Regions from separate parts of the Blastococcus sp. SYSU DS0533 genome, predicted to be linked through region 2. Evidence: riboswitches for the same ligand, from Rfam matches in the RefSeq annotation. Region 2 holds a riboswitch; the other holds the start of a gene.
The links. A riboswitch is a leader RNA that binds a small molecule or an ion and turns the genes downstream of it on or off. The one in region 2 is predicted to bind S-adenosylmethionine.
Positions count from the first base shown of each region.

Region 1: linked by a shared signal. The riboswitch ahead of ACI79W_RS19655 (bifunctional o-acetylhomoserine/o-acetylserine sulfhydrylase) and the one ahead of ACI79W_RS14935 (methionine ABC transporter ATP-binding protein) in region 2 are both predicted to bind S-adenosylmethionine.

Region 1 covers NZ_JBJGZZ010000025.1:17,054-24,610, forward strand. The annotation lists gene ACI79W_RS19635 (EamA family transporter) at 1-649, opposite strand, end outside; gene ACI79W_RS19640 (thioesterase family protein) at 730-1,515, shown strand; gene ACI79W_RS19645 (mechanosensitive ion channel family protein) at 1,673-2,569, shown strand; gene ACI79W_RS19650 (hypothetical protein) at 2,566-3,090, shown strand; SAM riboswitch class IV at 3,180-3,295, shown strand; gene ACI79W_RS19655 (bifunctional o-acetylhomoserine/o-acetylserine sulfhydrylase) at 3,339-4,631, shown strand; gene metX (homoserine O-acetyltransferase MetX) at 4,633-5,709, shown strand; gene ACI79W_RS19665 (YdeI/OmpD-associated family protein) at 5,751-6,332, shown strand; gene ACI79W_RS19670 (threonine aldolase family protein) at 6,358-7,428, shown strand; gene ACI79W_RS19675 (cysteine desulfurase-like protein) at 7,454-7,557, shown strand, end outside.
Region 2 covers NZ_JBJGZZ010000012.1:85,429-92,985, forward strand. The annotation lists gene ACI79W_RS14910 (MFS transporter) at 1-1,203, opposite strand, end outside; gene ACI79W_RS14915 (TetR/AcrR family transcriptional regulator) at 1,221-1,784, opposite strand; gene ACI79W_RS14920 (hypothetical protein) at 1,781-1,990, opposite strand; gene ACI79W_RS14925 (MetQ/NlpA family ABC transporter substrate-binding protein) at 2,066-2,881, opposite strand; gene ACI79W_RS14930 (methionine ABC transporter permease) at 2,945-3,604, opposite strand; gene ACI79W_RS14935 (methionine ABC transporter ATP-binding protein) at 3,601-4,617, opposite strand; SAM riboswitch class I at 4,823-4,917, opposite strand; gene ACI79W_RS14940 (intradiol ring-cleavage dioxygenase) at 5,071-6,000, shown strand; RNA gene ssrA (transfer-messenger RNA) at 6,078-6,452, opposite strand; gene ACI79W_RS14950 (sulfotransferase-like domain-containing protein) at 6,542-7,279, shown strand; gene ACI79W_RS14955 (aminotransferase class IV) at 7,283-7,557, shown strand, end outside.

The DNA.
Region 1 (7,557 bases), on a different contig from region 2:
CCTGCTGGGCGAGCACCCCGCCGTCGAACTGCCACCACGGCGCAGCGACCGCCCAGAACAGCGCCGCCGCCACGAAGCTCCAGCAGGTGAGGGTGACCGGGTCGCGGCTCACGGTGCCGCGCTCGCCCACCAGGTAGTACGTGGCCAGGCACAGCGCCGCGGCCAGCGCCGCCGCCACCCCCAGCGGGTCCAGCGAGCCGCCGCCCTCCCAGACCTGCGCGACGAGCACCAGCCCGGACAGCGACAGCAGCAGCGCCGCCCACAGCCGGCTGCGCACCCGCTGGCGGCGCACCAGCCAGACGTAGAGCGCGATGAAGACCGGCGCGGTCATCTCGAACACCAGGGCGATGCCGACCGGCAGCCGCCCGATGGCGACGTAGTACAGGAACTGGGTCAGCGCGACGCCCACGACGCCGAAGACGGCCAGCAGCGGGAGCTCGCGGAGCCGCACCCGCAGCCGGCCCGGGGCGGCGAGCGCGAGCACCGCCAGCAGCACCACCGCGGCGCCGGTGCAGCGCAGCGCGGTCAGCCGCGTCGGCGGGATCCCGGCCTGGAGCGCGAGCGTCGACACCGTGCCGTTGACGGCGAAGAGGGCCGCCGCGCCCAGCGTGAAGGCGTATCCGAGGCCGGGGCGGGCGGTGCGGGGCACGGGCGCACGGTAGCGGGCGTCGGCGGCCGAGACACCTACCGGCCCGACCGGTCGGCGACCCGGGGCGGCAGACTTCGCCCGTGGACGTTCCGGAGGCCCTCTACCTGCCCGACGGCGACGGCTTCACCGCCACCGCCCTGACCATCGGCCCGTGGCACAACGGCTACCAGCACGCCGGCCCGCCCGCCGCGCTGCTGCTGCGCGCCGCCGAGCGGGCCGGCGCGATCGAGGGCGGGCAGACCGTCCGGATGGCCTACGACATCCTCGCGCCGGTGCCGGTCGGCCCCGTGCGGGTGCGCACGTCGGTCGTCCGGCCCGGCCGGCGGATCGAGCTGGTCGAGGCGGTCCTCGACGCCGGGGGCCCGCCGCTCATGCGCCTGTCCGCGTGGCGGATGCGCACCCGCGGCGACGCCCCACCCGCGACCGCCCTGCCGCACCCGGCGCCGGCCGGCCCGGAGGGGAGCCGCCCCGAGCGCGCGGCCTTCTTCACCAGCGAGGTTGCCTACCACCGGGCGCTGGACTGGCGGTTCGCCGCGGGGTCGTTCAACGGGCCGGGCCCGGCCACGGCGTGGACCCGCCCCGAGTGCGCGCTCGTCGCCGGTGAGGTGATGACGCCGCTGGAGCACCTGCTGGTCATGACCGACGCCGCGAGCGGCATCTCGGCCACCCTCGACTGGCGGACGGCGACGTTCGCCAACGTGGACCTCACCGTCGCCCTGCAGCGACCGCCGCGGGGGGAGTGGCTGGGCATGGACGCCACCACCGTCCACGGCGGCGCGGGCGCCGCGCAGTGCCATGCCGTCCTCTTCGACGCCGACGGACCCATCGGCCGGTCCAGCCAGTCGCTGTTCGTCGAGCCGCGGTGAGCCGTCCCGTGAGGGATCTCTCCGCGCCCGCCCCGCCGCAGGTCAGCGGCGCGGACGCCGCTCACCGCGGCGGTACCCTGCGGGACCGGTTGGCATCGTCGCCCGGCGGTGCGCAAGGTGGGAGGGTCGCTTCCCCCGACGATCGGAGTGCTGCCGCGTGGACGCGCTGGGAGACGTGCTGGACTGGCTGTCCGGGCGAGGTCTCGAGGTCGTGCTCATCATCCTCGGCTCGGTCCTGCTGGCCCGGTTCGTGGGCTGGGTCGGCGACAAGATCACCGACCGGATCGACCGCAACTCCACCGGCGGCGACGCGCTGGTCCGGTCGGAGGCGGCCAAGCACCGCCACTCGCTGACCCAGGTGCTCACCTGGGCGCTGGTCGTGCTCATCTACTCGATCTCGGTGTTCTTCATCCTCGACCGCCTCGGCATCCCGGTGACCGGCCTCGTCGCACCGGCGACCGTGCTGGGCGTGGGCCTGGGCTTCGGCGCGCAGCGCATCGTCGGTGACGTGCTGGCCGGGTTCTTCATCATCACCGAGCGCCAGTACGGGTTCGGCGACGTCGTCTCCATCCAGGTGGTCGGCGGCGGGGACCCGGCGAACGGCACCGTCGAGGACGTCACGCTGCGGGTCACGCGGGTGCGCTCGCCCGACGGCGAGGTCGTGACCGTGCCCAACGGCCAGATCGTCAAGGTGGTCAACCTCTCCCGCGACTGGGCGCGCGCCGTCGTCGACGTCCCCGTGCCGACCAGCGTGGACGTCACCCGGGCCAACGAGATCCTGCGGGGCGTGGGCAGGGAGGCGTTCCGCGACCCGGCCATGCGGCCGCTGCTGCTCGACCCGCCCACGGTGATGGGCGTCGAGACCCTCGGGCTGGACGAGGTGAACGTCCGGGTGGTCGCGCGCACGCTGCCCGGCAAGCAGTTCGAGGTCGGGCGCGACCTGCGCGCCCGCATCGTCCAGGCGTTCCGCAACCAGGGCATGCAGGTGCCGCAGCCCACGACCGCGCTCCTGGCGCAGGACGGCGCGACCACCGTGCAGGAGGGGGCCCGGTGACCACTCCCGACGAGCGTCGCGACGCGACCGCCCGGGCCTCCGAGGAGCCCACCGTCAGCACGGCCCCCGCCGCCGCCCCCGGCTCGCCGGCCGACGGCGCGTCGCCGGTGCCGCGGCACGGCTGGTGGGCGGCGATCCCCCGGCGGCTGGGCCGCGCCCGCACCTCCACCGTCGTGCTCGCCGTGCTCTTCGTCGCCGTGTTCGCGCTGTGGCTCAACGTCAAGCCGGAGACGCGCGAGGCCCGGACGGACGACCCCGCGGAGGTCAGCGGGACGACCGAGCCGGCGCAGACGGAGCCGACGCAGCCCGAGCCGACGCAGACGGAGGAGGCGGAGCCGACCGAGGAGCCGGCGACGACGACGCCGCAGCCCACGCCGACGACCCGGCCCACCTCGCCGACCACCGCGACGAGCAGCTCCCCGTCACCGGACGACGGGACCGGCACCGCGACCACCGCGCCGGAGACCACCGCCCCGACGCCGACCGGCGGCACGGGCGAGGAGACGGTGCCCGGCTCCTAGGTCGGTGGGGCCGGTGTTCCACGTGGGACACCGCCCGGCCGACCGGGGCGGGTGTGCGGCGGCCGGGTGGGCGTCCTACGATCGCGTCGGCTCCTGAGAGGCAGCGCGAAGCACCTGGCTGGCTGCCCGGCAACCTCAACTCCGTCTGAGGTGCTCCAGGGGAAGAGCCGGCCGGCCGGCGTCCCGCCCCCGGCAAGGACGGAGCTCCCGTGCGCCGCGGGATCTCCCGCGAGCGAAGGAGACGGCGCATGACCGACCCGCAGAGCTGGAGCTTCGAGACCCGGCAGATCCACGCCGGCACGAGCCCCGACCCGGCGACCGGCGCCCGCGCGCTGCCGATCTACGCGACCACCGCCTACCAGTTCCGCGACACCCAGCACGCCGCCGACCTCTTCGCGCTGGCGGAGATGGGAAACATCTACACGCGGATCATGAACCCGACGCAGGACGCGCTGGAGCAGCGCGTCGCGTCGCTCGAGGGCGGCGTCGCCGCGCTCGCGGTCGCCTCCGGCCAGGCCGCGGAGACCCTCGCGATCCTCAACCTCGCCGAGGCCGGCGACCACGTCGTCGCCTCCGCCTCGCTGTACGGCGGCACGTACAACCTGCTGCACCACTCGCTGCCGAAGATGGGCATCACCGTCTCCTTCGTCGAGAACCCCGACGACCCGGAGAACTGGCAGTCGCTGGTGCAGGAGAACACCCGGGCGTTCTTCGCCGAGTCGATCGGCAACCCCAAGGGCGACGTCCTCGACATCGAGACCGTCGCCGGGGTCGCCCACCGCAACGGGGTGCCGCTGATCGTGGACAACACGATCGCCACGCCCTACCTGGTGCGCCCCCTGGAGCACGGCGCCGACGTCGTCGTCCACTCGGCGACCAAGTACCTGGGCGGGCACGGCACGGTCATCGCCGGGCTGATCGTCGACGGCGGCTCGTTCGACTGGACCGGCGGCCGGCACCCGATGTTCACCACGGCCGACCCGACCTACCACGGCGTCGTCTACGCCGACCTGGGCGCGCCGGCGTTCGCGCTCAAGGCACGGGTGCAGCTGCTGCGCGACCTGGGGCCCGCGGTCTCGCCGTTCAACGCCTTCCTGGTCGTGCAGGGCATCGAGACCCTGTCGCTGCGCATGGAGCGGCACGTGCAGAACGCCCAGCGGGTGGCGGAGTTCCTCGAGGCCCACGACGCCGTCGAGCGGGTCAACTACCCCGGCCTGCCCTCGTCACCTTGGCACGCGGCGCAGCAGAAGTACGCGCCGAAGGGCGCCGGCGCCGTCCTCACCTTCGAGCTGCACGGCGGCGTGGAGGCCGGCAAGAGGTTCGTGGAGGCCCTCGAGCTGCACAGCCACGTCGCCAACATCGGTGACGTGCGCAGCCTGGTCATCCACCCTGCCTCGACGACGCACTCGCAGCTGACCCCGGAGGAGCAGCTGACCACCGGCGTCACCCCGGGCCTGGTGCGCCTGGCCGTGGGCCTGGAGGGGATCGAGGACATCCTCGCCGACCTCGAGGCCGGGTTCCGCGCCGCCAAGTCCGCCTGACGTGGGCGGGTGGGTCGAGGGGGATCCGGCGGGCGACCGGCGGTTCCTCGACCTGCCCGCCCCGTTCGAGCTCGAGCGGGGCGGGAGCCTGCCCGGGCTCCGGGTCGCCTACGAGACGTGGGGGACGCTCGCCGCGGACGGCGGCAACGCCGTGCTGGTCGAGCACGCGCTCACCGGCGACAGCCACGTCGTCGGCCCGGCCGGCCCCGGTCACCCGACCCCGGGCTGGTGGGGCGGCGTGGTCGGTCCCGGCGCCGCCCTGGACACCGACCGGTTCTTCGTCGTCTGCGCGAACGTCCTCGGCGGCTGCCAGGGGACGACCGGGCCGTCCACGGCCGCACCGGACGGCCGGCCGTGGGGTGGGCGCTTCCCCGAGGTCACCGTCGGTGACCAGGTGCGCGTCGAGGCGGCGCTCGCCGACGCGCTGGGCGTCCAGCGGTTCGCCGCGGTGGCCGGCGGCTCGATGGGCGGCATGCGGGCGCTGGAGTGGGCGGTCCGGTTCCCCGGCCGGGTGGGGGCGCTGTTCTTCCTCGCCTCCACCGCCGTCGCCTCGGCCGACCAGATCGGCACGCAGACCACGCAGCAGGCCGCCGTGCGGGCCGACCCCCGCTGGCGCGACGGCGATTACCCGCTGGACGACCCGCCGGTGGCGGGCCTCGACGTCGCCCGCCGGATCGCCCACCTCACCTACCGCAGCGCGGGCGAGCTCGAGGCGCGGTTCGGGACCCGCCTGCAGGAGGACGGCCGCTTCGCCGTCGCCTCCTACCTGCAGCACCACGGGGCCAAGCTCGCCGGGCGCTTCGACGCCGGCAGCTACGTGGTGCTCACCCAGGCCATGAACACCTGGGACGTCGGCCGGGGCCGCGGCGGGGTGGAGGCGGCGCTGGCCGGGGTGACGGCCCGCGCGCTCGTCGCCGGCGTGGACAGCGACCGGCTGTACCCGGTCGAGCAGCAGCAGCGGGTGGCCGACGCGCTCGGCGTCCCGCTGCGGCTGATCCGCTCGCCCTACGGCCACGACGGCTTCCTCGTCGAGACCGCCGAGGTCGACGCGCTGCTGCGCGAGCTGATGGCGGGCTGACGCGCACCCGTTCCGTCGCACCCCCGGGTCAGGATGGCACCGTGCCCGCCCCGACGGACCTGCCGATGCTGCCGTTCGCCGACCAGCCCGCCCTCGAGGCCTGGCTGGAAGCCGAGCACGCAACCGCCCCCGGGCTCTACGTGCAGATCGCCCGCAAGGGCTCCGGCATCCCGTCGGTCACCTCCGCGGAGGTCGTCGAGTCGGCGCTGTGCTTCGGCTGGATCGACGGCCGCGGCCAGCGGCTGGACGACTCCTACCACCTGCTGCGCCTCACGCCGCGCCGCCCGCGGAGCGTCTGGTCGCGGAAGAACGTCGCCACCGTGGAGCGGCTGACCGCCGAGGGGCGGATGCGCCCGGCCGGCCTGGCGGCGGTGGCGGCGGCGCAGTCCGACGGCCGGTGGGCGCGCGCCTACCCCGGTCCGGCGACCGCCACGGTGCCCGACGACCTCGCCGCGGCGCTGGACGCCGATCCGGGGGCGCAGGCCGCCTTCGACGCGCTCGGGGGTCAGGACCGCTTCGCGATCCTCTTCCGGGTGCACACCGCCGTCACCCCCGCCGGCCGGGCGAGACGCATCGCAGCCGCCGTGCAGGCGCTCGCCGCCGAGGGGCGGGGCGGGCGCTGAGCGGGCCGCGGGCGAGACTGGCCGGGTGGACGACGACCTCCTGGCGCTGCGCGAGGGCTGCACCCGCTCGCTGACGGGACACGGCACGTGGCGGCCGGCCGACCTGCTGGCCACGGTGCCGCCAGGCACCGTCCCCGACCGGTACGGCGACGGCGGGGTGGTCGCCGAGCTGGAGGCCGAGGTCGCGGAGCTGCTGGGGCTGCCCGCGGCGGTGTACCTGCCCAGCGGGGTCATGGCCCAGCAGGCGGCGCTGCGGGTGCATGCGGACCGGCGCGGCCGGCGCACCGTCGTCTGCCACCCCGAGAGCCACCTGATCCGGCACGAGGAGCAGGCGTTCGAGCGACTGCACGGCATGGTGCTGCGCCCGGCCGGCAACCGCTACCGGCTGCTGCTGCGGGCCGACCTCGACGCCGTGGCCGAGCACCCCGCCGCGCTGCTGGTGGAGCTGCCGCAGCGCGACCTGGGCGGGCCGCTGCCGGCGTGGGACGACCTCGTCGCGCAGGTGGCCTGGGCGCGGGAGCGCGGTGCGGCCGCGCACCTGGACGGCGCCCGGCTGTGGGAGGCCGCCGCCGGCTACGACCGCCCGCCCGCCGAGGTCGCCGGGCTGTTCGACACCGCCTACGTCAGCTTCTACAAGGGCATCGGAGCGCTCGCCGGCTGCTGCCTGGCCGGCCCGGCCGACGTCGTGGCCGAGGTCCGCGAGTGGCGCCGTCGCCTGGGCGGCACGCTGTTCGGCCTCTGGCCGGGCGCGGCTTCGGCGCTCGCCTGCCTGCGACGGCGGCTGCCGCTGATGCCCGCCTACCTGGCGCGCGCCCGCGCGATCGCCGACGCGGTGCGCGACCTCCCCGGCGTCACCGTCGTCCCCGACCCCCCGGAGACGCCGATGCTTCACCTGCTGCTGCGCACCACCCCGGAGGAGTTCACCGCGGCCGCCCGCCGGCTGGCCGCCGACGAGGGGCTGTGGACCTGGCCGCAGGCGGCGGTCACCGGGGACCCCGGCGCCGTCCGGGTCGAGCTGCCGGTGGGCGACGCGACGCTGGCGCTGACCGTCGAGGAGGCGCGGGCGGCGATCGCCGCCCTGGCCGGGGAGTCCTGACGGACGGCGGCTAGCGTCGGTGACCATGGGCTTCGACGTCGCCGCGCTCCGCTCCTGCTTCCCCTCCCTGGCGAGCGGCACCGCGCACTTCGACGGTCCGGGCGGCACCCAGGTGCCCGAGGCCGTGGG
Region 2 (7,557 bases):
ACCCGCCGGGGTCCTGGCGACCGGGCGGCCCGGCAGGGCCCGCCCGAGCACCAGCGCGCCGATGCCGGCGACCACCACCGCGAGCAGCGCCACCCGCAGGCTGGCGGCGTCGGCCACGACCCCGATCAGCGGCGGGGAGAGCAGGAAGCCGATCCTCAGCAGCCAGTTGATCACCATCAGCCCCTGGCCGTGCGGCAGGCCGGGGAGCTCGTCGGCGGCGTGGTAGACGGCGGGGATGAGAGTGGCGACGCCCAGACCGGCCAGCGCGAACCCGAGCAGGGTGCTGGGCACCGACGGCCAGGCGAGCGCGACACCGAGGCCCACCGCGGCGAGCGCGCCCCCGGCCCGGGCGACCCGCCGCTCGCCGAACCGGTCGACCACGCGGTCACCGGCCAGCCGGCCCACGGTCATCGCGGCCGAGAGGGCGACGAAGCCCAGCCCGGCGGTCGCCGCGCCGGCCGCGAGCTCGGTGCGGAGGTAGAGGGCGCTCCAGGATGCACCGACGTCCTCGATCAGCGCGCCGCAGCCGGCCAGCAGGCCCAGCACCGCCAGGGCCGGGACCGCGGCCCGCCGGCGCGGACGCTCCCGTGGCACCTCCTCGGCGACCGGCTCGGGCTCGTCCGAGCCGGGGAGCACCCCGCGGGAGACGACGAGGGCGACCGCGCCGAAGACCACCGCCGAGACGCCGAGGTGGACCGGCAGCGGGATGCCCAGCCCTGCCGCAGCGGAGCCGAGCAGCCCGCCGGTGACCGCGCCGATGCTCCAGACGCCGTGCAGCGAGTTGATGATCGAGCGGCCGTAGAGCCGCTGCACGCGGAGGCCGTGCGCGTTCTGCGCGACGTCGACGACGGCGTCCAGGGCGCCGACCACGAGGAACGCGGCAGCCAGGACGTACCAGTTCGGCGCCACCGAGACCGTCCACACGACGGCGCCCAGCAGCACCAGGCCGTAGGAGGCAACCCGCCCGGAGCCGAACCGGCGGTTGAGCGCCGCCGACGACAGCCCGGCCAGCAGGGCACCCAGCGGCACGGCGGCCAGCGCGGCGCCCAGCGCGGTGCTGCTCAGGTCCAGCTCGGCCTTCACCGCGGGCAGCCGCGGCACGAGCCCGGCGTAGAAGACGGCGTTGAGGAAGAAGCAGGCGGCGACGGCGCGGCGGGCGCGCCGGAGGCGCGGCGGTTCCACGGTCGCGGGGGCGGAGGACATGGGGACTCCAGCTCTCGTCAGCCGGCGAACCGGAGCAGCGCGGCACGGATCTGCGCGGCGTCCATCGGGTCGGTGGACAGCGCGCTGTGCAGGACCAGCCCCTCGACGAGGGCGTCGACCTCGCGGGCGGTGACCGGGTCGAGGTGGCGCTCCAGACTGCGACGGCTCCTCGACATCCAGTCCTGGGTGACCGCCCGCAGCTCGGCGTCGCGGGCTGCGGCGACGTACAGCTCGACGGCGAGCACCAGGTCGCGCTGCGAGCCCAGCAGGTCGCCGGTGAGGTGCCCGACCAGCGCCTCCAGCGCCGACACGCGGTCGGGGGCGGCCGCCATGCGCGCGTCGAACCGCGCGGCGACGTCGTCCACGTGCCGGGTGAAGGCGGCGGCGAGCAGCTCGGTGAGCGAGCCGAAGTGGTAGGTCAGCGACCCCAGCGGGACGTCGGCGGCGCGGGCGATCGCCCGGTGCGTGGCCGCCGCGACCCCTCGTGCCGCGATGACGTCGAGGGTGGTGTCCACCAGCCGGTCGCGCCGCCCGGGGTCGTGCCGGCGCGGACGGCGGACCGGCGTGGGCTCCGCGCTCACCGGGCGGGGTCGTCCAGCCGGCGCACGACGCGCGCCGGGTTGCCGACCGCCACGACGTCGGCGGGCAGGTCGCGGGTGACCACCGTGCCCGCGCCGACGACGGCGTCCTCCCGGATGGCGATCGGGGCGACGTCGAGGTGGAGGCCCCCGGCGAGCGCCCCCTCGCGCGTCGTCCGGGAGTCGCCCGCCGCGGGCCGGGAGCGCATAGGAACGAGCGTACAGAGGCGGCCGGCTGCCGGCATGCGGGGCGGGACGCCCGTGCGGCGTCCCGCCCCCCGCCGTCAGAACGCCGGGAGGACGGCGCCCTCGTAGTTCTGCTCGATGAACTGGCGCACCTCGTCGGAGTGCAGCAGCTCCTCCAGCTCCTGGATGCGCTCGTCGCCCTCGTCACCGGTGCGCACCACCAGGAGGTTGGCGTTGGGGTTGCCCTCGCCCTCCTCCAGCGCCAGCGCGTCCTCGGCCGGGACCAGGTCGGCCTCGATGGCGTAGTTGCCGTTGATGACCGCGATGTCGACGTCAGCCAGGGACCGGGGCACCTGCGCGGCCTCGACCTCGGAGATCTCCAGGTTCTTCGGGTTGCCCTCGACGTCCAGCGAGGTGGGGGCGGCGTCGCCGGTGTCGGCGAGGGTGATCAGGCCGTTGGCCTCGAGCAGACGCAGCGCCCGCGCGGCGTTGGTCGGGTCGTTCGGGATGGCCACGGTCGCGCCGTCGGGCAGGTCGGCGAGGTCGGTGAGCGTGCTCGAGTAGATGCCGAGCGGCTCGATGTGCACGGGGTCGAGCGCCGCGAAGTCGTAGCCGGCGCTGGCCTCCTGCTCCTCCAGGTACGGGATGGTCTGGAAGTAGTTGGCGTCGAGGGAACCGTCGTCGAGGGCCACGTTGGGCTGCACGTAGTCGGTGAACTCGACGATCTCCAGGTCCAGGCCGGCGTCCTCGGCGAGGTTCTCGTCGATGTAGCGCAGGATCTCCGCGTGCGGGACCGGGGAAGCGCCCACCCGCAGCGGCTCGTCGGCCGCCGAGAGCTCGGCCTCGCCCCCGCAGGCGGCGAGCAGGGCCGTCATCGCCGACGCGGCCAGCAGGGCGGGAAAGCGGGTGCGCATGGTGGTGGTTCTCCTCTGGAGTGGGGGTGGGACGGCGGCCGGGTGGCCGCCGTGGAGGTGGGATCAGGCGTGCGCGAGCGAGCGCGCCCAGCGGTCGCCGGCCCACTGGAGGGCCTGCACGATGACGAGCAGGAGGACGACGGTCGCCAGCGTGATGTCGGTGCGGAACTGCTGGTAGCCGAAGCGGATGGCGAAGTCGCCCAGCCCGCCGCCGCCGACCGCACCGGCCATGGCCGAGTAGCTGATCAGCGCGACGACGGTGACCGTGACCCCGGCGACCAGCGACGGCCGGGCCTCGGGCAGCAGCACGGTGCGCACGACGTCGCGCCGGCGGGCACCCATCGACAGCGCCGCCTCGACCTTCCCGGCGGCGACCTCGCGCAGGCTGGTCTCCACCAGCCGGGCGAGGAAGGGGACCGCGCCGATGGTCAGCGGCACGATCGCCGCGGTGGAGCCGATCGTCGTGCCCACGATGCCTCGGGTGACCGGGGCGACGAGGACCAGCAGGATGATGAACGGCAGCGCGCGGCCCAGGTTGACGACCAGGCCCAGCGCGCGGTTGAGCAGCGGCCGCGGGGCCAGCCCGCCGGAGGCGGTGACGGTGAGCAGCACGCCCAGCGGGACGCCGAGCAGCACGGTGACCAGCGCCGCGACGCCCACCATGTAGAGCGTCTCCCAGGTGGCGTCCAGCAGCTGCGGCCAGATGCGGTTCCAGTCGCTCACCGGGCCACCTCCGCGGTCGCGGCCACGCGCTCGACCAGGACGCCGTCGGCCTGCAGCCGGTGCACGGCGTCGTCCAGGCCCGCGCCTCCCCCGGTGACCCGCAGGAGCAGCCGGCCGTAGCGTCCACCGGCGACGGTCTCCACCGATCCGCCGGCGATCTCGACGGCCAGGCCCAGCTCCCCGATCAGGGTCTGCAGGACGCGGGTCTCCGGCGTCCGGTCGGTGACGGTCACCCGCAGCAGGGCGCCGTCGTGCCCGGCACCGGCGTCCGCGACCGGCGCCGGGAGCAGGGCCTCCCCCAGCGGGGAGCCCGGCCGGGTCAGCACGTCGGCCAGCCGGCCGCCGTCGACGACCCGCCCCCGGTCGAGCAGGACGGCGCTGTCGCAGACGGCCTTGACGACGGACATCTCGTGGGTGATCAGCAGGACGGTCAGGCCGAGCTCGTCGCGCACCCGGCGCAGCAGCTCCAGGACGCCGGTGGTGCTGGCCTGGTCGAGCGCGGAGGTGGCCTCGTCGCAGAGCAGCACGTCCGGCCGGACGGCGAGCGCCCGGGCGATGGCCACGCGCTGCTGCTGGCCGCCGGAGAGCTGGGCGGGGCGGGCGTCGGCTCGGTCGGCCAGGCCCACGAGGTCCAGCAGCTCCCCGGCCCGCCGCCGGCGCTCGGCCCGGCCGACGCCGGCGAGCTCGAGCGGGTGCTCCACGTTGCCCGCGGCGGTGCGCGAGTCGAGCAGCTCGAAGTGCTGGAAGACCATGCCGATGGAGCGCCGCGCCTGCCGGACCTGCTCGTCGGGCAGCTCGGTGAGCACCTGCCCGTCGACGGTCACCGAGCCCGACGTGGGCCGCTCCAGCAGGTTGACCAGGCGCACCAGCGTGCTCTTGCCCGAGCCGCTGGGGCCGACGACGCCGGCGAACTCGCCGCGGTCCACGGACAGGCTGACGCCGTCGACGGCGACGACCTCGCCGGCCCGCCCGCGGGCCGGGAAGACCTTGCGGACGTCCTTCAGTTCGATCACGGGGTGCTGTCCTCGGGGTTGAGCCGGCACGGGCGGGCCCCGCCGGGAGGGCGGACGGGCCCGCGATGCGCGGGGCTGGGGTGCGCGCCCGCGCGCGGCGGGCGTCAGCGAAAGGCCGGAGGCCTCAGCGGCACATGGCCGTGCCGGTGCTGCACAGGTCGACGTGCCGGCGGGCCCACGGGAGCAGCTCGTACCGCATGGTGTTCCTCCATCGGTCCTGGCAGTAGCACCCGCGCCCGCCGATGCGGGGGGTTGCTGCGACGTCGACGAGCCAGGTCTCTCAGCCGCTCCGGATGGTTGCGGCAGCAAGTCTACGGACCGAGCTCGGGCGTTTCCCCTCCGCGACCTGCGACGTCACTCACACAGCGCACTCGCAGCCGCTGTCCAGCCGGGTCGCGGGTCGGCGGCCGAGCGTGGTCGCCGACCCGCGACGAGCCCGACCCAGGAGAGCCCATGACCCCGCTGCCGACCGGTCCCACCCCCGCCTTCGAGGGGCGCCCGCTGCCCCGGCCGGACGAGGAGGTCGTCGACCAGGGGCTGGGGTTCGACCTGGGGACGCTGCTCAGCCGGCGCCGACTGCTGGGCGTGCTCGGTCTCGGCGCGGCGAGCGCCGGCCTGGCAGCCTGCGGCGCCGGGTCCTCCGCGGCCACCGGTTCGACGACGGCGGCGGGTGCGACCGCGGTCTCCGGGGAGGTCCCCGACGAGACCGCCGGCCCCTACCCCGGTGACGGTTCCAACGGACCCGACGTGCTCGACCAGAGCGGCATCGTGCGCAGCGACATCCGGTCCAGCTTCGGGGAGGCCGGCGGCACCGCCGAGGGCGTGCCGATGACGCTGGAGCTCGTGGTCCGGGACCTCGCGAACGGCGGCGTGCCGTTCGCCGGCGTCGCCGTCTACGTGTGGCACTGCGACCGCGACGGCGGCTACTCCCTGTACTCCGACGGGATCACCGACCAGAACTACCTGCGCGGGGTGCAGGTCGCCGACGCCGACGGGAGGGTGTGGTTCACCAGCATCGTCCCGGCCTGCTACCCGGGGCGGTGGCCGCACGTCCACTTCGAGGTCTACCCGGACGAGGGCAGCATCACCGACGCGGCCAACGCGATCGCCACCTCCCAGGTGGCGCTGCCCGCGGACGTCTGCGAGACCGTCTACGCCACCAGCGGCTACGAGAGCTCGGTGGGCCACCTGGCGCAGGTCACGCTCACCAGCGACGGCGTCTTCGGTGACGACGGCGGCGCGAGCCAGCTGGCCACCGTCACCGGCGACGTCGCGAGCGGCTACACGGTCACCCTGCCGGTCGGCGTCGACACCACCACCACGCCCACCGGCGGCGGGACCGGCGCCGGCCCGGGCGGGGGACCGCCGAGCCGGCCCTCCTGACCGGGGCGGGGTCCCGCCGACGGGCCCCGGACGCACGAAGGGCCCGGTCTGCAGACCGGGCCCTTCGTGGTGGAACGGGGTGGAGGTGGCGGGAATCGAACCCGCGTCCTTCGACGCATGACCAGGGCTTCTCCGAGCGCAGTCCGCTACTGCCTCTGCTCGACCCCATCGATCTCACGGACGAGTCGATGTGACGGGCCCAGTCGCTGTGAGATGTCCCGTGAACGCCCGCGACCGGCACTCACGGTGAGTCATCTAGCTGATGCCAGGATCCGGGCCGATGACGAACCCGGGCTGACAGAGTCGCCTCGCTACTTAGGCAGCGAGGGCGAACTCGCGCTGACTGGAGTCGGCGCTTGTGTTGTTTCCAACGCGTGGTTAACGAGCTCATCGTTGGCTTCCTCGGCTCGCTTCCCCTGGACACCCGACCGAAGTCGAGACCAATCACCCCCTGTGCAGTTGTGCAGTCAGGGTAACGGCTCCGTCCAGCCGGTTGTTCCCCCGGCGCGACGACGCGGCGGCCGTCCGGCACGATGCCCGCATGACGGGGGCCGGCCGGACGACGACGCCGATGCGGATCGCGATGTGGTCCGGGCCGCGCACCCTGTCGACGGCGACGATGCGCGCCTGGGAGAACCGCCCCGACACCGCCGTCGTCGACGAGCCGCTGTACGCGTACTACCTGGCCACGACCGGGCTGGACCACCCGGGCCGCGACGAGGTGATCGCCAGCCAACCGACGGACTGGCGCACCGTCGTCCGCGCGCTGACCGAGGACGACCTGCCCGACGGCGCCACGATCTCCTACCAGAAGCACATGACCCACCACGTGCTGCCGGAGGTCGACCTCGACGCCTTCGCCGGGCTCCGGCACGCCTTCCTGATCCGCGACCCGCGCCGGCTGCTCGCCTCCTACGCCCGGGTGCGCGAGCGACCGACCCTGGCCGACCTCGGCCTCGCCCAGCAGGTCGCGCTGCACCGCCGCTTCGGCGGCCCCGTCGTGGACTCCGACGACCTGCTGCGCGATCCGCGCGGCGTGCTGACCACCCTGTGCTCGGCGCTGGGCGTCCCGTTCGACGAGCGCATGCTCTCGTGGCCGCCCGGCCGCCGGGACACCGACGGGGTGTGGGCGCCGCACTGGTACGCGAGCGTGGAGGCCTCCACCGGCTTCGGCCCGTACCGCGACGCGCCCCTGGAGCTGCCCGGGTCGCTGGCCGCGCTCGCCGCCGAGTGCCTCCCTTTCTACGACGAGCTGGCCGACACCCGGCTGAGGAGCTGACCCGTGCTGCAGCAGTTCGACGAGCGCAACCGCGACCTGGTGGTCAACGTGAACGGCCGGCTGGCCCACCGCGACGAGGCCGGCGTCAGCCCGTTCGACTCCGTCGTCCAGGGCGGGGACGCGGTGTGGGAGGGGCTGCGGCTCTACCGTGGCCGGATCTTCGCCCTCGAGGAGCACCTGGCCCGGCTCCGCCGCTCGGCGCAGGCCCTGGCGTTCACCGAGATCCCCGACGACGCGGCGATCGTCGAGCAGATCCGCCGCACGCTGGCCGCCAACGG